DNA from 2 places in the Paraburkholderia sp. 35.1 genome. Region 2 is predicted to be linked to the other one. Evidence: riboswitches for the same ligand, from Rfam matches in the RefSeq annotation. Region 2 holds a riboswitch; the other holds the start of a gene.

Region 1 (11,747 bases), 1.0 Mb from region 2:
CGCTTCCTCGTCGTAGCTCGGCAGTTCCTGCGGACGCCGGCGGTTATCCGACAACAGATACTGCCGGCGCTGCAGATACGCGTTACGCACGAACGAGTATTTGTCGAGCGCTGCGCCTTCCAGCAGGTTGCTCGCTCCGAGCAGGTTCGCGCGCGTGTTGACGATGTTCAGGCCATACAGCGCCCAGCTCAGGCCCGGCGGGTCGACGTAGCTGATCGGGTTCACGTAGTAGTTGCCGAGCGAGCCGACCGCATCGCGCACCGTGCTCGGCCCGAACAGCGGCAGCACCAGATAGGGGCCCGCCGGCACGCCGTAGTGGCCGAGCGTCAGACCGAGGTCGTTGTCGTGCTTCGGGAGCTTCGCGAGCGTCGCGACGTCGAACAGGCCGCCGACGCCGAACAACGTGTTGATCACGATCCGCATGATGTCGGACACGCCATCGGCGATGCGCAGCTGCAGCAGGTTGTTCGCCGCGATATAGACGTCGCCGATGTTCGAGAAAAAGTTCGTCACGCTGTCGCGAACCGGCTGCGGCGTGACCCAAACGTAGCCCTGCGCAACCGGCTTCAGCGCGTACTGGTCGATCTTGTCGTTGACGGTGAAGATCGTACGGTTCAGCCCTTCGAACGGGTCGCCCTTGGTAGGCGTCTGCACGGTCGTGCAACCGGCGAGCAGCGCAGCCGCCACGGCGACCTTGCCGAACTGTAGGACGCGCGCGCCGCTGCGCGCGGTCTGCAGTGTCGTCTGCATCTAATTCTCCTTGTTGGCCTTACTGGGCGGCAGCGCCGGAGGCCGGCGCGCCGGGCGCCGGTGCAGGGGCGGATGCGGCGGGCTTCGCCGCGCCGGAATCCGCGGCCTTGCTATACAGGAACTGGCCGATCAGGTTTTCCAGGACGATCGCCGATTGCGTCATCGAGATCGTATCGCCGGCCTTCAGCATTTCCGAGTCGCCCCCCGGCTCGAGCCCGATGTACTGCTCGCCGAGCAGACCCGAGGTCAGGATCTTCGCCGAAGTGTCCCTCGGAAACTGATATTGCTTGTCGATATCGATCGTGACGAGCGCCTGGTAGGTGTTGCTGTCGAAGCCGATCGACGCGACCCGGCCGACCGTCACGCCGGCGCTCTTCACCGGCGCGCGTGGCTTCAGCCCGCCGATGTTGTCGAACTTCAGCTTGACCGGGTAGGTTGCCTGGAACGACAACGAGCTCATATTGCCGGCCTTCAGCGCAAGAAACAGCAACGCCACGAAACCCAGCACCACGAACAGGCCGACCCAAAAGTCGAGAACATTCTTTTTCATCGTCATCCCAAAGTGAATCCGCCGCGCCGCCGCCACCTCCCGCCGTGCGCGGCGCATCATGCACCGCCGGCAGCCGGCATGCTGCGCGGTCTTAGCTGAACATTAGTGCGGTCAGGAGGAAATCGAGCCCGAGCACCGCGAGCGACGCGTACACGACCGTGCGGGTCGTCGCGCGCGACACGCCTTCCGGCGTCGGCTTCGCCTCGTAGCCCTGAAACAGCGCGACGAAGGTCACCGCGAGGCCGAACACCACACTCTTGACGACCCCGGCGCCGACATCGCGCCACACGTCGACGCCGCTTTGCATCTGCGACCAGAACGCGCCGGCATCGACGCCGATCAGCAGCACGCCTACCACGTAACCGCCCAGAACGCCGACCGCGCTGAAGATCGCGGCGAGGATCGGCATCGACACGATGCCGGCCCACAGGCGCGGCGCGATCACGACCTTGACCGGATCGACGGCCATCATTTCCATCGCGGTGAGCTGCTCGCCCGCCTTCATCAGGCCGATTTCGGCGGTCAGCGACGTGCCCGCGCGCCCGGCGAACAGCAGCGCGGTCACGACCGGCCCGAGCTCGCGCACGAGCGACAGCGCGACCAGCAACCCGAGCGCCTGCTCGGAGCCATAACGGTTCAGCGTGTAATAGCCCTGCAGCCCGAGCACGAAGCCGACGAACAGCCCCGACACCGCGATGATCACGAGCGAATAATTACCGACAAAGTGGATCTGCTTCGTGACAAGACGCGGGCGGCGCAGCAGCGGGAAAAACTCGAGCACGAGCCGCAGGAAGAAGCGCGTCGCGTAGCCGGCGGTGCCGAGCCCGGTGATGACCGAGCGACCGATCGTACTGATCATGCCTGGCCTCCGCCGATGCCGAAGTCCGCCGCGAGCGGCGTCTGCGCCGGATAGTGGAATCTGAACGGGCCGTCCGGCGCGCCGTCGATGAACTGCCGCACGGTCGGATCGGTCGACGCGCGCAGTTCGTCGGGCGTGCCCTCGGCAAGCACACCGCCGTTGGACAGGAAGTACACGTAGTCGGCGATCGCGAATGATTCCGGCACGTCATGCGTGACGAGAATCGACGTGGCGCCGAGCGCCCGGTTCAGCGTGCGGATCAGGTTCGCGGTGATGCCGAGCGAGATTGGGTCGAGACCGGCGAACGGCTCGTCGTACATCATCAGTTCGGGGTCGAGCGCGATTGCGCGCGCGAGCGCCACGCGCCGCGCCATGCCGCCGGAAATCTCGGACGGCAGCAGGTCGCGCGCGCCGCGCAGGCCGACCGCGTTGAGCTTCATCAGCACGAGGTCGCGCAGCAGTTCTTCGGGGAGATCGGTGTGCTCGCGTAGCGAGAAGGCGACGTTTTCGAACACCGACATGTCGGTGAACAGCGCGCCGAACTGGAACAGCATGCCCATCTTGCGGCGCAGCGCGTAAAGGCCTTCGCGCGTCTGCTCGCCGATGTCCTCGCCATGGAACAACACCTGGCCGCGCTGGGCGCGCACGAGGCCGCCGATCAGCCGCAGCACCGTGGTCTTGCCGCAACCCGAGCCGCCCATGACCGCGACGACCTGACCGCGACGAAAGCGCAGATTCAGATTCGACAGGACGAGCCGGTCGCCGTAACCGAAGTCGACGTCGCGCAGCTCGAGTAAGGTCTCGGGATAGGAAGGCACCACACTGACAATCCTTTTACAGGGAAGGCCGAATTATAGGGCCATCGTGCAAAAGCTGCCGTGAGGTGCCCCGTTCCTTGACTATGCCTGACGATTATTGCGTAAACGTGTGTTGCAGTGCAGACACGGCGGCGGCCGGGTCGGCCGCTTCCGTCACCGCGCGCACCACGGCCGCGCAGCCGACGCCGGTCGCGAGCACGTCCGGCAGCACCTGCAGATCGATCCCGCCGATCGCGACGAGCGGCACCACGCCGTCGAGCAGCCGCACATAGCGTGCGAGGCGGCGCAAGCCCTGCGGCGCGGTCGGCATGACCTTGGTCGTGGTCGGGAACACGGCGCCCAATGCAATGTAGCTCGGCCGGAAATGCAGCGCCTTCAGCATCTCGTAGAAGCCATGAGTGGACAGGCCCAGGCGGGTGCCCGTGTCGGCCAGCGCGGACAGATCCGCGGTATGCACGTCTTCCTGGCCGAGGTGCACGCCGTATGCGCCCGCCGCGAGCGCCGCCTGCCAGTGATCGTTGATGAACACCTGCGCGTCGTGCGCGCGGCCGGCCGCCACGCAGCGCGCGATTTCGCGCTTCAGCTCGTCGGCGGGTTCGGCCGACTTGCGGCGCAACTGCACCGTCTTCACGCCGAAGCCGACCACCCGTTCGACCCAGTCCGCGGTCGGCAACACCGGATACAGGCCGAGCCTTGCCGGGCAGCGCGGGAACGCCTTGGCGGGTGCCGCCGGCAGGTCGGTAAGGCGCGGAAAGCGAGCGAGGTCGGCCGGAAAAGCATCGTCGGCGCGGGTCTCGTCGCCATCGCGCCACGCGAGCGCGAGCACCAGCGCGTCGTGCGGATCGAAACCGCAGTCGAGGAACGCGGCAAGCGCGGGAATCCAGTCTTCCGCCAGATGTCCTTCGAGGCCGTACTTCTCGCCGCCCAGATGCAGCGTCGCGCGGTTCTCCGCGGCGACGATCACGCCCGCACCCCGCGTCAGCCAGCGCGCGATCTGCTCGCCGTGCGGCTGTGCGTCGGCGGTCACGATCAGGTCGCCACCGTTCGGTTCGTCGGGTGCGATCAGGCAGATGCGCCACGGCGCGTGCGTCGGCGGCCAGTCGCCGAGACGTGCGCGGATGCGCTCGGCGGCTTCGATGAGTTCGTCGGCCGTCGGCCAGAACAGATCGCGGTCCTTCAGCGTCAACGACTGAGTCATGCGGCACCTCCATCCTGATGCCAGAACGGCATGCCGACCACCGGCGTGCTCGCGTGCGCGCTCTCGCGCTCGGCCATCGGGCCCGCGAGATACGCTTGCCGACCCGCCTCGACGCCCAGCGCGAACGCGCGCGCCATCGCGTCGGGGTGCGTCGCCTGCGACACGGCCGTGTTCAGCAGCACGCCGTCGAAGCCCCACTCCATCACCTGGGCCGCATGCGACGGCACGCCGAGCCCGGCGTCGACGATCAGCGGCACGTCCGGCAGCCGCTCGCGCAACACGCGCAGCCCGTATGGATTGATCACGCCCTTGCCGGTGCCGATCGGCGCGCCCCACGGCATCAGCGCCTCGCAGCCGGCGTCGAGCAGACGGCGGCCGATCACCAGATCTTCGGTGCAGTACGGCAGCACCTTGAAGCCATCCTTGACGAGCCGCGCGGCGGCTTCGATCAGGCCGACCGGGTCGGGCTGCAGTGTGTAGTCGTCGCCGATCAGTTCGAGCTTGATCCACTCGGTCTCGAAGATTTCGCGCGCCATGTGCGCGGTCGTCACCGCTTCACCGACGCTCAGGCAACCCGCCGTGTTCGGCAAGAGCGGCACGCCATGGCGCTTGAGCAGATCGAAGAAGCCGGCTTCGGCGTGGCCCTCGTTCATCTGACGGCGCAGCGCGACCGTCACCATGCCGGGGCGCGCGGCGTCGATCGAATCGGACAGCGATTGCAGCGACGGATAGCGCGATGTGCCGAGCAGCACGCGGCTTGCAAAAGTTTGACCGTATAGCGTCAGCGCGTCGGCGGTCTCGTGAGAAGTCATTTGCATCATCCTGGTTTGCCCTCGCGGCTAGAACCGACCGCGTTGCGGCAATGGGTTTTCGGCGACGGTTGTTGCGTTCGGTAAGCGACAGGCTGGCGCGGTCGCGCTCAGCCGCCCGCGACCGGCTGCACGACGTCGAGCCGGTCGCCCGTTTGCAACGCGCGCGCCGCATGCTGCGCACGCGCGACGAAATCGCCGTTGAGCGCGACCGCGAACGGCGGACGCGCGCCAAAGGCGGCGAGCGCATCGGCGACGGTCGCGCCCTCGGGCAGCGACAACGGCTTCTGATTGATATGAATGTCCATGGTGTTCGAATACGGTTCAATCGATGGCGCAAGCGGCATCGCGCGCGGCACGTTGGCCGCTACGCTCGGGCCGGCTCGCGCGCGAAATGCTGCTGGAACAGCTCGCTCCAGCGTGAGTCGCGCCGCCAGCCGGCGAATGCGTCGGCATCACCGACGCGGCCGTCGAGCAGCGCGCTCGCGAAGCGCACGGCTTCGTCGGCGACTTCGGGCGCGATCATGTAGCCGTGCCGGTACAGGCCGTTCACGCGCAGCGTGCGCGCGCCGTCCCACAGCAGCGCGGGACGATGATCGGGCAAGGTCGGCCGGCACTGCGAATTCAGCTCGAGAATGCGCGCCTCGCCGAAGCCCGGGTGCACCGAAAACGCCGCGCTCAGCAACTCGAGCGCCGAACGCACGCTGACGGGCGACATGTCCTCGCCCTCCACCTCGGTCGCGCCGATCACGTAGAGGCCGTTCTGCTTCGGCGCGATATACAGCGGGTAACGCGGATGCAGTAGCCGCACCGGGCGCGTCAGCTGCAGGTGAGGCGCATGCACGCGCGCAACTTCGCCGCGGATGCCGCGCAGCGTCGGCAGCACCGGCTTCGCGCCGAGCCCGCGGCAATCGATGGTGATGCCGGCATCGGGCAGCGACGCGTCGTCGATCGGCGTGTTCCAGTGCGTGTCGACGCCGCGCTCGGCAAGCCCGGCCGCGAGCGCGGACAGCACCTGGCGGTTGTCGAGCTGGCCTTCTCGCGGCAGCAGCCAGCCTTGGCTGAAGCGGCCGGCCAACGCGGGTTCGGCGGCGCCGAGCTGCGCGCCTGCCAACGCGACGAAGCCGCCGTCGAGCAACTCGGCCGGCGCGTTCGCACGCACGCGCCGCTCGAATAGCGGCGCCTCGGTGCGATCCGCGTGATGCCAGACGACGAGCGTGCCGTTGCGCTGGAAAAACACCGGCTCCGGCAGTTCGGCAAGCACGCGCGGCCAGCTTTCGAGCGAACTCGCGCCAAGCCGCGTGATCAGCAGCTCGGCGCTCGCGGCCTCTGCCAGCGGCGCGAGCATCGCGGCGGCGACCCACGCGGCAGCCTGCGAACCGGTGGCATCGCCGCGCTCGTAGAGCGCCACGCGATGCCCGTCGCCAGCGAGGCGCCACGCGACCAGGCGGCCGCACAGGCCGCCGCCGAGCACGGCGAAATCGGGTCGGGCGGGACGGTTCATCGCGCGCGCTCCGTTCGACTGCGGCGGGCAAAACCAAAACGGCACGGCTCGCCCGAGGCGGCGTGACGAAGGGAAAAATGCATGTCTGAAGAATAGGCGGTCATCGAGTCCTTTCCGTACGGCCAAAAACGCACGTACCCAGGACGAAACCGGCGGGTGAAGCCGGCCGGTCACGACGTGCACATGTGAGCTGCGCTCGCCGCCCGGCGGGGAATGGAAGACGGTTGCTTCCGGAAACTTCCCGCGCCGGTATTACCCGGATCGGGTGCAAAGGGTCTCTCTCAGCCTCGCCGCCCCGGCATGAAAGTCATGCCGCCTGTGGGCGAAGCACCCCTGTTTCGTCGCAGGTTATTAGACCATAAAAGGCGCGGCGCCCGCAAACCAGCGCTCCGCGGTCGCCACCCCAATTTTGATCTGGCACCGTCTATCGAGATGCCGGTGCGAAGCGGCCCGGCGCTCTGGCACAATGCCGTGATCGGTGCCGCAAAAACGCGGCGCGCGCGGCACTCGTGGCCGCATGCGTGGCGGCGGCACCCCAGCGGATGCCGGCCCCGAAAATTAATTTTCGCTTAAGGGCGTCACGCCAGAATCGGGCGCCCGTCCGGACTCGCGTCATCGAGCGTGATGGCGCGATGACCGGCCAGGTATCGCAGACCCGCGGCAGCCACACCCTCGCAAAGGCGCCTGCTGTTCGCGGGATCGCCCGACATGGGTCAACCAGATCGGACCCGTACGCCGGAATGGCACTTCGGGTCAGCACTTCATCAGGATGCTCATGACACCACATACTTCCGCCAGCCCCGCGCTGCCGCCCGACGAAAAGGTCTCCGCATGGACCCTGATCAAGCCCTACTGGGTTTCCGAGGAACGAGGCATCGCGTGGGGGCTGCTCGTCACGATCATCGTGATGAACCTGCTCGTCGTCTGGATCAACGTGCGCCTGAATAGCTGGAGCAGGGACTTTTACAACGCGCTGCAGGCGAAGAACGTCCACGACTTTCCGCACCTGCTGATGATCTTTACCGGACTCGCGTTCGGTTTCATCATCCTCGCCGTGTATGGACGCTATCTGCGCCAGATGCTCGGCTTCCGCTGGCGCCAGTGGCTGACCACCCGCTACCTGAACGAGTGGCTCGACGACAGCGCGTTCTACCGCATCGAGCGCGACCGTCTCACCGACAACCCCGACCAGCGGATCAGCGACGACCTGCAGTCGTTCGCGACCACCACGCTGTCGCTGACGCTCGATCTGCTGTCGACCGTCGTCACGCTCGTGTCGTTCATCACGATCCTGTGGTCGCTCGCGGGCGCGTTGAGCATCTCGCTCGGCGGCATGCCGCTGCAGATCCCCGGCTATATGGTGTGGGCCGCGGCGCTGTATGCGGTGGGCGGCTCGCTCGTCACGCAGAAGGTCGGCCATCCGCTCGTGTCGATCAACTATCAGGCGCAGAAAGTCGAGGCCGATTTCCGTTTCGGCTTGATACGGCTGCGTGAGAACGCCGAGCAGATCGCGTTCTACAACGGCATGGAAACCGAGAAGACGAACGCGCGCACGCTGTTCGGCCGCATCCGCGACAACTGGTGGCAGGTGATGAAGTACACGAAGCGCCTCACCTTCGTGCTGAGCTTCTACGGCCAGATCGCGATCATTTTCCCGATCGTCGTCGCCTCGCCGCGCTACTTCGCGGGCGCGTTCACGTTCGGCGTGCTGATGCAGATTTCGAGCGCGTTCGGCACGGTCAGCGATTCGTTCTCGTGGTTCATCAACAGTTATACGAGCCTCGTCGAATGGCGCGCGACCGTGAACCGGTTGCGCGAATTCAAGCGCGTCGTGCATTCGCCGCGTCTGAAGGAATCGGTGTCGCCGGCCACGGAACATGGCGGCATCAATCTGCATTTCGTCGACAGCAACACGCTTACCACCGACAGCCTCCAGCTCGCGCTGCCCAATGGCAACCCACTGTCGCGCATCCGCGATATCGTGATCCGGCCGGGCTCGCGCTGGCTCGTGCGCGGTCCGTCGGGCGCCGGCAAGAGCACGCTGATGCGCGCGCTCGCGGGCCTGTGGCCGTTCGGCGACGGCTCGATCGACGCACCGGTCAACGCGCGCATGATGTTCATCCCGCAGGTCAGCTACATGCCGATCGGCACGCTGAAGGCGGCGCTCGCGTATCCGTCGGCGGCGGACACCTATGACGACGACGAATGCCGCGACGCGCTCATCACCTGCCATCTGTCGGAATACGCGGACCGTCTGCAGGAAACGGCGCACTGGACTCGCGTGCTGTCGCCGGGTGAACAGCAGCGCTTCGCCGCCGCGCGCGTGCTGCTGCACAAGCCGGACTACCTGTTCCTCGACGAAGCGACCAGCGCGCTCGACGCGGAAAACGAGGCGCGGCTCTATCGGCTGTTCACCGAGCGGTTGCCGAAGGCTGCGATCGTCAGCGTCGCGCATCGCGAATCGCTCGCAGCGTTCCATCACGAAACGCTCGACGTCGAGCGTTCTGTCGAAGCGGTAGCGGCGTGAGCGACGCGAGCGGCGCTCACGTCAGCGAAGCGCACGGCACCGCCGCTCGCGTCGTGCTGATCACCGGCGCCGGTTCCGGCATCGGCGCGGCGCTCGCACGGCGCCTCGCGGCGCCGCATACGTCGTTGATGCTGCACGCGCGCGGCGCAGACGACGCCTCCCGTCGACGGCTCGTGCAGGTTGCCGCCGACTGCACGGCAAGCGGCGCACGCTGCGCGACCGTGTTCGGCGACCTCGCCGAGCGCGGCGCGGCGGAGCACGTGATCCATCAGACGCTCGCGAGCTTCGGCGCACTCGATCAACTGGTCGCGAACGCCGGCCATGCGCAGCGCCAAACGCTGGCCGCGCTCGATCCCGACACCTTCGGCGCCGCCTTCGCCGCGATGCCAGCCGCCTTCGCCGCGCTCGTGCGGCGCGCGATGCCCGCGCTCGAAACATCGAAGCGCGGTCGCGTGGTCGCCTTGAGTTCGTTCGTCGCGCATCGCTATCGCGCGGATGCGCCATTCGCCGCGACGGCGGCCGCGAAAGCGGCACTCGAAGCGCTTGCGAAAACGGCGGCCGCGGAGCTCGCGCCGCTCGGCGTGACCGTCAATTGCGTGGCGCCGGGCTACACGCGCAAGGATCGCGGCCCAAGCGCCGACAACGCGGCCGTGTGGGCGCACGCCGCCGAAGCCACGCCGCTCGGTCACGTCGCCGAACCGGACGACGTCGCCGCGCTGATCGCATTCCTGCTGTCCGACGCGGCACGCCACATCACCGGCCAGGTGATTCACGTCGATGGCGGCTTGACGCTCGGTTAAGCCTCGCCTGCGCGCCGGCACCTCCGGGCGCAACATCCGGAAAGACACGAGAAGAGTTCGAAAGGATTTGCGGAGCGCGCAAGCTGTTCCGCGCTTTGAAAATGCCTGCGAGCAGCGACGATAGTCGTACGGGCCGCGCCATGCGCCGGCCGTCGTTGATGTCAGTCACGTCTTTCATCGCAACCGCTCTTCGGACTCCTCGCCCATGTCATTCGCTCGCCGTGTTTCACCTTTGCTCCCGTCTTTGCTCCCGCGCATCGCGCTCGCCTGCGGCGCGGCGCTGCTGCTCACGAACGCCGTCGATGCCGCGCAAACGACCGGGCCGAACCAACCCGCCGATATCTGCGCGGCGCTCACGCACATCGTCGATGCGAGCGATTTCCGGCGACTGCCAAACGAGACCGCCGCGCAACTGCCGGGCGTCTCCCATCCCGACGATTGCCGCGCCAGCCCGCACGCGTACGACTGCCACTGGCGTGCGCACTGGCAAGCCGACGGCGTCATCAACGATCCGCTCGAAGAACTCGGCGCCGACATCGCCGCCTGCTTTCCGCGCGTCGTGCACGACGTCAACACACCCGTGCGCCAGCATTTCGTCGTGACCACCGACGCCCGTCGCGTGAACGTCACCGCGAGCGTGCAAGGTCAGAACGAACTGCGACTGCGCGTGACGCGCTGAGCGCGCGGCCGTCGCTGCTTTTGATGCTCCATCGCATTTTGTGACCGGGATCGGGCGCTGCCTCATGACCTCGTCGCCGACCGTGCGCGCGCCAGCGGCAACCAGGCATTCGCGCCTGTGTCTGGTCGCCTCGCTGATATGCCGGCGTCGTTGCGCCCTCGCCGCCTTCGCCGCGACGCTGACGCTCGCGCTCGACGGTTGCGCCTGGACGCTGATCCAGGCCGCCGACGCCACCGGCTCCGTCATCCAGGCCGGCTACGCGATCGCGTCGAACTACTCGTCGCCGACCTTCGTCAACGGCCGGCCCGCAGATTTGCAGCACCTCTGCATCGAAGTGAACCCGACGGTGTCGGTCGGCGATTTCGTGCCGGCGCTGCAGCTCGCGCTCGAGCGGCGCGGTATTCGTTCGGACGTCTACAATCCGGGCACCTCGCCGGCCGGCTGCGAAGCGCGGCTCGTCTACGACGCCGCGATCGGCTATGGCCGCCGCTCGACGCTGATCCAGAGTGGCCGCATTCTGGTCACCGCGCGCTATCAGACCGGCGGCCTGAACACCGACCGTTTTTCGTCGGCCTCGGTCAAGCTCGGCGGGCTGATCGAGCGGATGGTGGTCGATCGGACCGATTTCCCGCGTCAAGCGCGGCAACAGCAGACCCTGCAAACCTCGCGGGCTTTCCCGCCGCCCCACTGAGTGCTCGCGGCTTTGCTTTCGCTTGCAGCGCCTTACACGGGAAAGGATTGGAAAGCGGTATACGCTTTGCGCGGCCCGTGCGCATCACTAAGATGACCTGAATGAACCAGACCATCCTGATCGTCGATGACGATCCCGTCGTACGCGAGCTCGTCGGCGAATATCTGCACGGCCGCGGCTTCAAGGTCGCCATGCTGGAAAATGGCTTGGCGTTGCAGCGCAGATTGCAGCAGGAGCGTCCCGCGCTCGTCGTGCTCGACATCATGATGCCGGAGCTCGACGGCATCAGCGCGCTGCGCGCTTTGCGTGTCGCCGGCGACGACATTCCCGTGATCCTGCTGACCGCGCGCGCCGATCCGATCGATCGCGTGATCGGCCTCGAACTCGGCGCCGACGATTATCTCGGCAAGCCTTTCGAACCGAGCGAGCTCGTCGCGCGGATTCGCACCGTGCTGCGGCGTCGCGGCTCGATCGCGCCGGGCGCGCCCGAACAGCGCGCGCCCTATCATTTCGGCCGCTTCGAAGTGAACTTCCCCGCGCGCGAACTGCGTCGCGACGGCGA
Region 2 (11,747 bases):
GCCGGCGAAGATATTTCGAAGGGCGGCCACGCCATCACGAACGAGGCGGATAAGGCGAAATAAGCCGGCACATGGCAGCAGGATTTGCAAAGCCCGTCGCGGGATGCCGCTGCGGGCTTTTTTTTCGTGAATGATTGGGTGCTGGCTGGCACTCGACGCGACGCGTTTTCAGAACGCGATGAAACGGCACGGCGATCCGCGAGGGCGCGGAGCTGGCGGCAAGGCTTTGACAGCGGGCGCGCGGTTCGACGAGAACCCCGCGCCGCTATCAGGCGCTGCGCTTGTTCCGGTAATCGAACCAGAAAGACAGGCCGACGCTGATCAGAATCACGATCGTCGCGATTACCGTCGAGCGGGTGACCGGCTCGCCGAGCAGCAGCGCGCCCAGCGCGACCGCGACGACCGGATTCACGTACATGCAGCTGCTCGCGATGATCGGGCTCGTGTGGCGAATCAGATAACCGTAGGCGACGTACGCCGCCATCGTCCCAATCAACATCAGATACAGGAACGCGACGAGAGGCAGAAAATGCAGCTCGAGCATCCGCTCGCCCGACGCCCACGCGACCAGCGTCGACATCGCGCCGCCGAGGCCGATCTGCAGCGAGGTCGACAGAAACAGGTCCGACGGCAGCTTCAGCTGCCCGGCCAGATGCGCGCCGCCGGCCCAGAACAGCGCGCCGCACAGAATCGCGAGACTGCCGCCCGTCGAGCCCGGCGTGCTGTCGCCGTGACTCAGAATCACGATGCCGGCGAGCCCCAGCCCGACCGCGAACCATTCGCCGCGGCCGATCTTGCGTCCGGCGACGGCCGCGATCACGGTCGCGAACAGCGGCACGGTCGCGACCATCACGGCCGCGGTGCCGGTGCCGACCGTGCGCATGCCGTAGGCGAGCATGCCGCTCGACAGACCTACCAGCATGGTGCCGACGAGGCCGGCGTTGCGGATTTCGGCGAAGCTCGGCCAGATCGGCTTGCGGCGCGCGGCGAACACGAACAGACCGATGCCGGCGAACAGGTTGCGCAAGCCCGACATCAGCAGCGGCGGGAACGAGCCGAGCGCGACATGCACGCCGAGGTACGTCGAGCCCCACACCAGATAAACGACGGCAAGCGCGAGCGCGATCCGCCCGTTGCGCGACTGCGGCAGACGCAGCGGCCAGCCGCGCGGAGAAAAAGCTGAACGTTGCAGCGACATGCTTCAGTCCGCCGTCGCCACTCGACCCGCGCGATGCGCTCGATGCCCGCGAGGCGCCGAGCCTGCGTCGATGCCTTTCGGGCGGGATGGCGGGCACCGCATCGGCGATGCGGTCGGACGGGCGAGGCTGGCGGACATGTCGGTGGAACGGTAAGACGATGGGCGGCGCCGGAAGCGCCAGAAACGGCGGTGGCGGCGGCGTCGGTCAAAACGACACGATGCAACGCGGCCGGGCTGCGCGGCCGCAGGCGTGGCAAAGCCCCGGCGCGCACCGCATTATGCAGTAAGCGCCGAGAACGCCACGCGAGAGAATCGTAACTTTTGGGTTTCCTGCAACAGAAAAGCCGGGGACGCATCCCCGGCTTGCGGTGTCGGATCCGTTCGATGCGCGGCCGTGCATCGGCAGGATCGCTAAGCGCCCTCGGCGCCGACTCAGTTGCCCATCGCGCCCGACGCCTCGTGTTTCATCGCGTCGCCGCCCTTTTTCATCGAGTCGTGCTTCATCGTGTCCTTTTTCATGCCGTCCTTCGACATGCTGTCTTTGGACATCGAATCTTTCGACATCGCATTCTTCGACATCTCACCGTTCGACATCGCGCCGCTCGCCTGCGCGAAGGCCGCGCCGCCGCTTGCCAGCATCAACAATGCGATCGTGGTAACTGCAATCTTCTTCATGGGATGACTCCTTGGTGGTGGATGAATCGAAGCCGGCGAGAGCCGGCGTGCTTCCGAAGCCGCTGCCGCAAGCGCGCGTGCGCCCGCATGCGTCAGGAGCCTCCGAACCAGTTGTAGCCCTGGTCGACCCAATAGCCGCCGGGATACGTGTTGGTGACGAATATTTCGACGATGTGCTTCGGATTCTTGTAGCCGAGCTTGGTCGGCATGCGCAGCTTCATCGGGTAGCCGTATTTCGCGGGCAGCCGTTCGCCGTCGTAGGAAAACGTCAGCAGCGTTTGCGGATGCAAAGCGGTCGGCATGTCGATGCTTTCGTAGTAGTCGTCCGCGCATTTGAAGCCGACGTACTTCGCCGTCGTGTCCGCGCCGACGCGCCGCAGAAAATCGCCGAATGGCGTGCCGCCCCAGCGGCCGATCGCGCTCCAGCCTTCGACGCAGATATGTCGCGTGATCTGCTCCGCGTGAGGCAGCGCGTACAGCTCGGGCAGCGTCCACACGCGCTGGCCGGTCACGAGGCCGCTCAGCTTCAATTGATAATCTGAGCCGTCGACGTGCGGCACGTCGTCGATGCCATAGTACGCGTTGAATGGAAACGGCCGCGTGATCTGCGCTTCGGTGTAGGTCGGCGCGAGCTGCTTCGGATCGAACAGCGCGGCCTGCGCGCGATCGTTCAGCCGCGACACGGCGGTGAGAAAACGGTTCACGGAAGCGTCGTCGGTCAGCGAGCAGCCGGTCAGCATCGACAGGCCGCCGAGCGTCAAGAGCTGCTTGCCGAACAGGCGTCGCGACGGCATCGCCAGTTCGCGCTTCGCATCGAGCAGGATCGATGCGCGGTCGAGCTTGTGGCTAACACGCTGCGTGGATGGGTCCGCTGGTTTCTCTATCGGCTTGTTCATGATTCGGTATCCGTTTGGAATTCGCGTTGCGATTTCATGAGCGTGAGCATGCGCGTGGGCAGCCGCGGGCTCAACGTCCGCGCAACATCGCGAGCAACGAGCGCGGCACGAGCGCGACCATCGCCAGATGCACGGCGAGAAACGCGGCCAGCAGCGACATCGCGCTGAAGTGCACGATGCGCGCGTTGTCATAGCCGCCCATCAGTTCGCGCAGCAGCGGAAACTGCACCGACTTCCAGATCGCGAGCCCCGATAGCACGAGCACGATCAGATCGGCGATCGCGAACAGGTAGGCGAATTTCTGCACCGCGTTGTAGACGCGCAGATCGCCATGCGACAGCTTCCCGCGCAACGCGGCGACGAAATCGCGCAGTACCGCGCGCGGCGTCAGCGGCAGGAACTTGCGCACGAAACGCCCGCTCGCGAGATTCAGCGCGATATACATGAGGCCGTTGAACACCAGCAGCCACATCGCCGCGAAGTGCCATTGCAGCGCGCCGCCGAGCCAGCCGCCCAGCGTGATTGCGGTCGGGAAGCTGAACGCCGGGAAGATCGGCGACGCGTCGTAGATGCGCCAGCCCGACAGCATCATCACGATCGCGGCGAGCGCGTTCAGCCAATGCGTGATGCGCAGCCACAGCGGATGAATGGCGCCGCGCTTCGGCGCGGTGGGCGCGGTGGGTGCGCTGGGGCGCAAGGCGTGGGGTGTGGACATGGGGCTCTCCTCGAGCAGCGGTAGTGAATGCGGCGCGCGCGAGGTCGATCAACGGCACGCGGGAAGGTCGGTCGCTTGCAGCACGTCGCCGCTCGCGTCGCTTTCGACGAACGCGACCACGCCGAAGCGGCCGGCGGCGTTGGCGCTCGGATCGGCTTGCGCATCGACGCTCGCAGCGTGTACATCGATGTCCTGATGAATCCGCGCGTGACCGGAGACGAGCGGCACGGGCCCGAACCAGGCGCGCACGACGCGCTCGTGATGCAGCGTCGCGCCGCGGTTTTCGCCCGCGCCGACCTGCGTCGTCAGCGCGTTCTCATAGATCGCGAGATAGGCGCTCAACGCACCCGTGGCGGCGGCTGCCGTCGTGCTGAACTGCGCATCGACATCGAACGCGCCGGGCGCACGCGGGCGCAGCGCAAGTGCTACGCTCGCCTGGGCGGGTTCGGCGACGAGCGCGTCGATGCGGCGCTCGAAACTGTCGCGTTGCGACCAGTCGCGCAGCTCGCGGCCCGCGACGAACACTTCCGGCGTATAGAGCGTGTGCGCGCCCGCGAGACGCGTCAGCGTCTGCTGACGTTCCGTGAAGCGATGCTGGGAAAAGCGGTCGGTCCAGCCGAGGCTGTTCCAGTAGTCGACGTGCAGCGCGAGCGGCACGATGCCGTGCGCGGCACCGTCGCTTTTCCATTGACTGAGCCAGCGGTCGGCGGGCGGGCAGCTATCGCAGCCCTCGCTGCTGTATAGCTCGACGAGCGCGACGCGGTGCGCGGGGCTGTGCGTGGCGCATAGGTGCCCGGCCGCGTCGGCCGCACTGATGCCAGAACCGCTCAGCAGAAAAAGCGCAAGGCCGACGGCGGGCGTCGAAAAAGTCGTAAAGCGCTGAAGTATCGAGCGATTGTGCGCGGTCGACATGACGTGCTCCGATCGTAATCTGCACGTTTGTCGAGCCGCGCGGCCGGTTATGACAAGCCTCTTTTAATTTTTTTCCGGCGCGGGATGAGCCAGCCAAAGCTCGCCCGCGACTCAGTCGTAACTGACCACCACCGTCACGCGCGTGTCCATATCGGTGCGCTTCGCGTTCAGCGACAGCACGCCGCCCGCGCGATCGACCGCGTAGTGGCCGTCGCGGGCCGTCGCGACGCGCCCGGTGCCATCGACGAACCGCGCCGCCACCAGATCGCGCGACTGCGTGCCGCCGTTCACTTCGAGCGCGACATCGGCCCCGCTGACGACGCCCGGCGGCGCGCTGAACGTCACCGTGCGCGAAAAGCGCTGACCCGCCACGCTCGCGCTACCGACGGCGACGCCAATGGGCGCCGTATCCACGCTGATCTGCATCGGCGGTGCAACGATCATCCCCACGAACCGGATCACGCCGCCCGTCACCGTCGATGCCGCCGGCGCCGCCAGCGGCGCGGCAAGCAATGCCACCCCCGCGACTGTGCGACCGAACGTTCGCCACCGCCTGCTTTCCGCTTTCATGTGCACCTCTTTGTCAATCGGCGCGAGTCGCCTCGCGCCCTTCACGCGCCATCCCGCGAATCGCTTCGCCGGAGTGCGGCCTTCGCTGCACTTTGTTTAACGGCAATCCTCTGACTGGCTTGAACGCAATGCGGACCACACCGCTTTCTTCTCGCACCGCACAAAAACGGTCAATCGACGGGCGCGACGTCGCAAACGGAGCTGCGTGAGACAGCGTGCTAACATCAAACTTTCGTCTCGCTGCTGCCGCGCGGCCTCACGCTTTGTCGCCCGGCACCTCTCGATCGCTTTTCCCCAATACCTGGTCGTTTTGCCCGTGACTTCTCTGCGTCGTCCGACTTTCCGTGCTCTCGCCCGCTTGCGGCCATGCCGCGCAGGCGAGTGCGCGCGCGCGGACGTCGCGTCGCACGGCCCCGGCGAGACGTCCCGAACGGTCCCGCTTCACGCCGCCCGGCGCCCTCGCTGACGCAGCCCGCCAATACCCAGGGCCGCGTCGCCGGGCACCGGGCTCTCCCATTCGTCCACTCATCCGCCGAACACCCCATGGGTCGTTGCACGCGGCCATCCATGACCGCCTTATCCGGAGTCCTGATGATGAAGAAGATCAAAACCTGCTACCTGACCGAACTCGACGTGACCCGCCTAGAAAAATACGCGGCCACCGACGCCAAGTTGCAGCACATGCTCGACGATGTGCTCGAACGCGCGGTGATCGTCGACTCGCACGACATCCCCGCCGACGTCGTCACGATGAACTCGCAAGCGACGCTGATCGACACGGCGAGCGGCGAACAGATGACGTGGACCGTCGTCTATCCGCCCAACGCCGATTTCGCGCAAGGGCGCCTGAACGTGTTCTCGCCGGCTGGCCTCGCGCTGCTCGGCGCGCGCCGCGGCGAGAGCGTCCGCTTCACGCCACCCAGCGGCGATCAGAAAGTGCTCAAGCTCGACAAAATCCTGTATCAGCCTGAAGCCGCCGACGATTTTTCACTGTAAGGCGGCCGTTCCCTCGCTGTAAGTTGCCCTGTCTGATGCGGTCTCGAATCAAGCATAGGAGATGTCTGGTTTCATCCGGACCAGTTTTTTGAGTCATTCAGACAGGTTGCCAAACCGCGGGCGGGCGGTGTATCGTGTGCGCTGCTAACGCGGGGGTCCTGCGTAGCGCGGAGCTGGAGGTCCGTGTTGCGTGGGTGAGAAATACCCTTTGAACCTGATCTGGATAATGCCAGCGCAGGGAAGCGTACGGATTTCGCTCCAGCCCCAAGTGCCTCACCTCTCCGCGATTTCCGACTACTTCCATCTCGGTCTCCTGCTTAGCCGCCCCACTTTGTACGGAGACTTACATGAACGCCAACCCGAAGTTTATTTCCGCCGAAGCCCACGTGGACGAGGCCGCCGTCGCGCCGTTGCCGAATTCGCGCAAGGTCTACGTGACCGGCTCGCGCCCCGACATCCGCGTGCCGATGCGCGAAATCTCGCAGGCCGACACGCCCGACAGCTTCGGCGGCGAAAAGAATCCGCCGATCTACGTGTACGACACGTCGGGCCCCTACTCCGACCCGGACGCGGAGATCGACATCCGCGCGGGTCTGCCCGCACTGCGCGAGGCGTGGATCGAGGAGCGCGGCGACACCGAGCCGCTGACCGGTCTGTCGAGCAGCTTCAGCCGCGAGCGCGCCGCCGATCCGGCCACCGCGCAGCTGCGCTTTCCGGGACTGCATCGCACGCCGCGCCGCGCGATCGCCGGCAGGAACGTGACGCAGATGCACTACGCGAAGCAAGGCATCATTACGCCGGAAATGGAATACATCGCGATTCGCGAAAACCAGCGCCGTGCCGAGTACCTCGAGACCCTGAAGACGAGCGGCCCGAACGGCGCTAAGCTCGCCGCGATGATGGGCCGTCAGCACCCCGGCCAGGCATTCGGCGCGAGCGCGTTCGGTCCGAACGGCCTCACCGAAATCACCGCGGAATTCGTGCGCGAGGAAATCGCGCGCGGCCGGGCGATCATCCCGAACAACATCAATCACCCGGAAAGCGAGCCGATGATCATTGGCCGCAACTTCCTCGTGAAGGTCAATGCGAACATCGGCAACTCGGCGGTGACATCGTCGATCGGCGAGGAAGTCGACAAGATGACGTGGGCGATCCGCTGGGGCGGCGACACGGTGATGGATCTGTCGACCGGCAAGCACATTCATGAAACGCGCGAATGGATCATCCGCAACAGCCCGGTGCCGATCGGCACGGTGCCGATCTATCAGGCGCTCGAAAAGGTCAACGGCAAGGCTGAAGACCTCACCTGGGAAATCTTCCGCGACACGCTGATCGAGCAGGCCGAGCAAGGCGTCGACTACTTCACGATCCACGCGGGCGTGCGTCTGCAATATGTGCCGCTCACGGCGAACCGGATGACCGGCATCGTGTCGCGCGGCGGCTCGATCATGGCGAAGTGGTGTCTCGCGCATCACAAGGAAAGCTTCCTGTACGAGCATTTCGAAGAGATCTGCGAAATCATGAAGGCCTACGACGTGGCCTTCTCGCTCGGCGACGGCCTGCGTCCCGGCTCGATCTACGACGCGAACGACGAAGCGCAACTGGGCGAGCTGAAGACGCTTGGCGAACTCACGCAGATCGCGTGGAAGCACGACGTGCAGGTGATGATCGAAGGTCCGGGCCATGTGCCGATGCAGCTGATCAAGGAAAACATGGACCTGCAGCTCGACTGGTGCGACGAGGCGCCGTTCTACACGCTCGGGCCGCTGACCACCGACATCGCGCCGGGCTACGACCACATCACGTCGGGCATTGGCGCCGCGATGATCGGCTGGTTCGGCACCGCGATGCTGTGCTACGTGACGCCGAAGGAACACCTCGGTCTGCCGAACAAGGACGACGTGAAGACCGGCATCATCACGTACAAGCTCGCCGCGCATGCCGCCGATCTCGCGAAGGGTCATCCGGGTGCGCAGGTGCGCGACAACGCGCTGTCGAAGGCGCGCTTCGAATTCCGCTGGGAAGACCAGTTCAATCTCGGTCTCGACCCGGACAAGGCGCGCGAATTCCACGACGAAACGCTGCCGAAGGATTCGGCCAAGGTCGCGCATTTCTGCTCGATGTGCGGCCCGCACTTCTGCTCGATGAAGATCACCCAGGACGTACGCGAGTTCGCCGCGCAACAAGGCGTCACCGACGACGAAGCGCTGAAGAAAGGCATGGAAGTAAAGTCGATCGAGTTCATGAAGCAAGGCGCGGAGATTTATCAGCGGCAATGAGCGGGTTGCGCGATTTGCGCGAACCAGCACTGCAGTATCGAAGCCCGCCGGCATGGCGGGCTTTTTTTATTGTGCGCCGAGCATGCGCAACAGCTTGGGGGTGTGAGTCCCCTGTCCAACCTGATGGTGGTGAAGGACTAGCGAAACGCAAGGGCGTCGTCGTGAGGCGGGGTCTGAAGGAAGCGTGTAGCAAAGCCATGACCTGACGAACAGAAACCAGATGCGAGGCCTACCTAGCCGGACGAGCAAGCAATTGATTGCGAAGTCCATAGCCATCAAGGGCTGGGGTGGTAGATCTGGCAGGTGTGTGGTGAAGGCGGTTGCGCTTACCTCGGGAGGCCTGCATGGCGTCCTGGAATCAGGACTGAGCGGCTCGCAAGGGCCGTTGACCACCGTGCAGGAGTCAGCAGAGGGCATATTAGGGCGGCGACGCCTGAAGGCCCGAACGGAAAGGAGCGGCGAGTAAGCCGGAGAACTCGACATGGGAGAGCAGCAGAAAACGCATCGCGTCCTCGACAGCGGAAGCAGGGGTGAAGCCCCGATGGCTGCTGGTGGAGGGGCTGAACCTATGGCGGCGAACCCCGAGTCTGAAAGCCCGTCGGCATATGACCGACTGATGGAAGAAGTCTGCGAAAGGGGGAACCTGAAGCAGGCGTTGAAGCGTGTGAAAGCGAACAAGGGCGCACCGGGCGTGGACGGGATGACCGTTCAGGCATTACCGGCGTACCTGCGGGAGCATTGGCCGTCGATACGGGCCACGCTGCTGAACGGCACATACAAGCCTCAACCTGTGAGACGGGTCGAGATACCCAAGCCGGATGGTGGTGGCGTGCGCAAGCTCGGCATCCCCTCTGCGCTTGATCGATTCGTCCAGCAGGCGGTCTTGCAGGTGTTGCAAAGGCAGTGGGACCCGACGTTCTCGGAGTCCAGCTACGGCTTCCGTCCGGGCCGCTCGGCACATCAGGCCGTGGCGCAGGCGCAAAGCTACATCCAGTCGGGGTACCGATGGGTTGTAGATCTGGATCTGGAGAAATTCTTCGATCGCGTGAGCCACGACATCCTGATGAGTCGGGTGGCAAAGCGAGTCAGCGACAAGCGAATGCTGAAGCTGGTCCGCTCCTTCCTGACGGCGGGTGTGATGGAGCACGGGCTGGTTGGTGCGACGGACGAGGGCACACCCCAGGGTGGTCCCCTGTCCCCGCTATTATCCAATCTGATGCTCGACGATCTTGACCGGGAGCTTGAGCGACGCGGGCTGCATTTCGCGAGGTACGCTGACGACTGTAACGTCTACGTACGCAGCGAACGCGCGGGCCAGCGTGTGATGGCGGGGCTGAAGGCCTTCCTCGCCGGCAGGCTGAAGCTGACGGTCAACGAGACCAAGAGCGCGGTCGCACGGCCACACACGCGGAAGTTTCTGGGGTTCACCTTCTCGGATCGGGACAAGGTCAAACGGCGTATTGCGCCCAAGGCGCTGTCCCGCCTCAAGGAGCGCATCCGGGAATTGACTCAACGCACGCGCGGGGTCAGCGTCGACCAGATGATCGGCGCGCTGAAACGTTATCTGGCAGGGTGGCGGGGCTACTTCGGTTTCTGCGAAACGCCCAGCGTTCTGCAACGCCTGGATGAATGGATACGCCGCCGCATCCGCTGCTTCTTCTGGAAGCAGTGGAAACGGGGCCGCACAAGATTCCGGGAGCTGACAGTACGCGGCGTCAGCCGAAACCTTGCTGCCCAGACGGTCGGTTCGCCACACGATGCGTGGCGGCTGAGTTGCAGTCCCGCGCTGGGCATCGCCCTGTCAAACCATTACCTTCGCTCGCTGGGGCTTCCATCACTAAGGCCATAGTCGATTAACCGATCCGAACCGCCGTGTACGGACCCGTACGCACGGTGGTGTGGGAGGGGCCGGGCCGCGAGGCCTGCCCCTATCCCGATCCACCGCATCGAGCAGGCACGTTGCGTGCTGAGAGAGGGAAACATCTGTTTCCAACAACGAGCGGAGTCAGCATCATGAAATCGATCCGTCATCTCGGTACTCGTCTTGGTACGGTCGCAGCCGCCCTTTCACTTGTCGCGGGTCTCGCGGCATGCGGCGACATGTCCCCACGCACACGCGATACCGCGATCGGCGCGGGTGTCGGCGGCGCCGCTGGCGCGGCAATCGGCGGCAACGGCTTGTCGACGTTGGGCGGCGCGGCGGTAGGCGGTGTCATCGGTAACCAGGTCGGCAAGTGAGCGTTGCATCCGATGATGCGTCTAACGATTCATACAGGACAGCAAACGATTTTTTCGAACCACGATCCGGACTGCCAAGGGCGGCGGATGCCGTGCGCCCTCGTCCCGACAACGCGCGTGGAAATAGGCTGAAATATGCGGTTGCAGTTTTGCCACAGCGCTGCCGCGGCAAGAGCGTAAGCTCCTCGTAACGACGTCGCGCAAGGCGGCATCGGTTCATCGAGGAGCGCGCCATGAAGTCCCGCGTCGTCACCCATCTTTGCGTGGTGCGCCTCTCGACGCCACGCGATTCGTCCAGTTTTCCCGCGAGATTCGCGCGGCCCGCCACCGCGATTTGCGTGCTCGCCTCGAGTCTCTTTTTTGCAGGCTGCTATTACCCCGCCGGCTACTATCCCGCCGGCTATTACCCGTCGTACTATTCGACCGCGCCCGCGACCACAGCCGACCAAACCGCGCCGGCGACCGATCAACAGCAGCCGCCTCAAGCCCAGGCGCAAATGCAGGTCGCACCGCAAGACATGCCGCCCGGTTATGCGGTCCCCGCGCCCGTGTATGCGGCGCCGCCGGTTTATCCCGCCTACTATCCGCCGCCGCCTTATCCCGCTTATTACGGCTACCCCGCCTACTACGGACCGTCGATTGCGATCGGCATTGGCGGTTATTGGGGCGGCCATTGGGGCGGTCATGGGGGCGGCCACTCGCATTGACCTGTCCTCTTTCGTCGCGGAGCGTGCGCGCGCCGGCACTTCAACTGCCGGCGCGCGCGCTTCTTCATGAGTCGTTTTTCCGCGCGTATCGCCCTCCACCGCACATACCCCGCTCGTACTTTCCCGGCTTGACGCGCCGGTAAGGCGCTCTATCCTTGGAAGGTTTCATGCAGCACCCGCTTAAATCGGGCGACGCCGCTTTGTCGAGGCCACTTGCGAGCGTCCGCCGAATCAGAGCGACGCGCCGTCATGCGCAATCCCCCGCGTCGAATTACACAACAACGAAGGAGACTTGATGTTTCATCAACTACTCACTCCGGTTGGCAATTCGCTTTTTCCGTCGTTCATCGTCGCCGCGCTGCCGATCATCGCCGTGCTCGCGCTGCTCGGCTGGGCGCGCAGGCCCGCGTGGCAAGCGTCGCTCGCGGGACTGATCATCGGTTTGATCGTGGCGATTTTCGTCTGGCAGTTTCCGGTCGGGCTCGCGTTCAACTCGGTCGCGGCTGGCGTCGTGTTCGCGATCTGGCCAGTGATGTGGATCGTGTTCACTGCGATCCTGCT

Evidence for each region. A riboswitch is a leader RNA that binds a small molecule or an ion and turns the genes downstream of it on or off. The one in region 2 is predicted to bind thiamine pyrophosphate.
Region 1: another riboswitch for thiamine pyrophosphate. It lies ahead of OKW27_RS27435 (FAD-dependent oxidoreductase); the one in region 2 lies ahead of thiC (phosphomethylpyrimidine synthase ThiC).

The regions. Positions count from the first base shown of each region.
Region 1 covers NZ_JBNDMJ010000003.1:1,579,191-1,590,937, forward strand. The annotation lists gene OKW27_RS27400 (MlaA family lipoprotein) at 1-750, opposite strand, end outside; gene mlaD (outer membrane lipid asymmetry maintenance protein MlaD) at 770-1,300, opposite strand; gene mlaE (lipid asymmetry maintenance ABC transporter permease subunit MlaE) at 1,392-2,159, opposite strand; gene OKW27_RS27415 (ABC transporter ATP-binding protein) at 2,156-2,980, opposite strand; gene thiE (thiamine phosphate synthase) at 3,072-4,175, opposite strand; gene OKW27_RS27425 (thiazole synthase) at 4,172-4,987, opposite strand; gene thiS (sulfur carrier protein ThiS) at 5,095-5,292, opposite strand; gene OKW27_RS27435 (FAD-dependent oxidoreductase) at 5,352-6,488, opposite strand; TPP riboswitch at 6,710-6,833, opposite strand; gene OKW27_RS27440 (ABC transporter ATP-binding protein/permease) at 7,264-9,015, shown strand; gene OKW27_RS27445 (SDR family NAD(P)-dependent oxidoreductase) at 9,012-9,815, shown strand; gene OKW27_RS27450 (hypothetical protein) at 10,021-10,494, shown strand; gene OKW27_RS27455 (hypothetical protein) at 10,559-11,185, shown strand; gene OKW27_RS27460 (response regulator) at 11,287-11,747, shown strand, end outside.
Region 2 covers NZ_JBNDMJ010000003.1:561,594-573,340, forward strand. The annotation lists gene OKW27_RS22605 (entericidin A/B family lipoprotein) at 1-63, shown strand, start outside; gene OKW27_RS22610 (EamA family transporter) at 269-1,198, opposite strand; gene OKW27_RS22615 (pentapeptide MXKDX repeat protein) at 1,631-1,873, opposite strand; gene OKW27_RS22620 (molybdopterin-dependent oxidoreductase) at 1,966-2,769, opposite strand; gene OKW27_RS22625 (cytochrome b/b6 domain-containing protein) at 2,840-3,484, opposite strand; gene OKW27_RS22630 (DUF1223 domain-containing protein) at 3,533-4,396, opposite strand; gene OKW27_RS22635 (hypothetical protein) at 4,508-4,966, opposite strand; gene OKW27_RS22640 (GreA/GreB family elongation factor) at 5,558-5,962, shown strand; TPP riboswitch at 6,104-6,221, shown strand; gene thiC (phosphomethylpyrimidine synthase ThiC) at 6,310-8,241, shown strand; gene ltrA (group II intron reverse transcriptase/maturase) at 8,723-10,090, shown strand; gene OKW27_RS22655 (glycine zipper 2TM domain-containing protein) at 10,255-10,479, shown strand; gene OKW27_RS22660 (hypothetical protein) at 10,713-11,186, shown strand; gene OKW27_RS22665 (L-lactate permease) at 11,482-11,747, shown strand, end outside.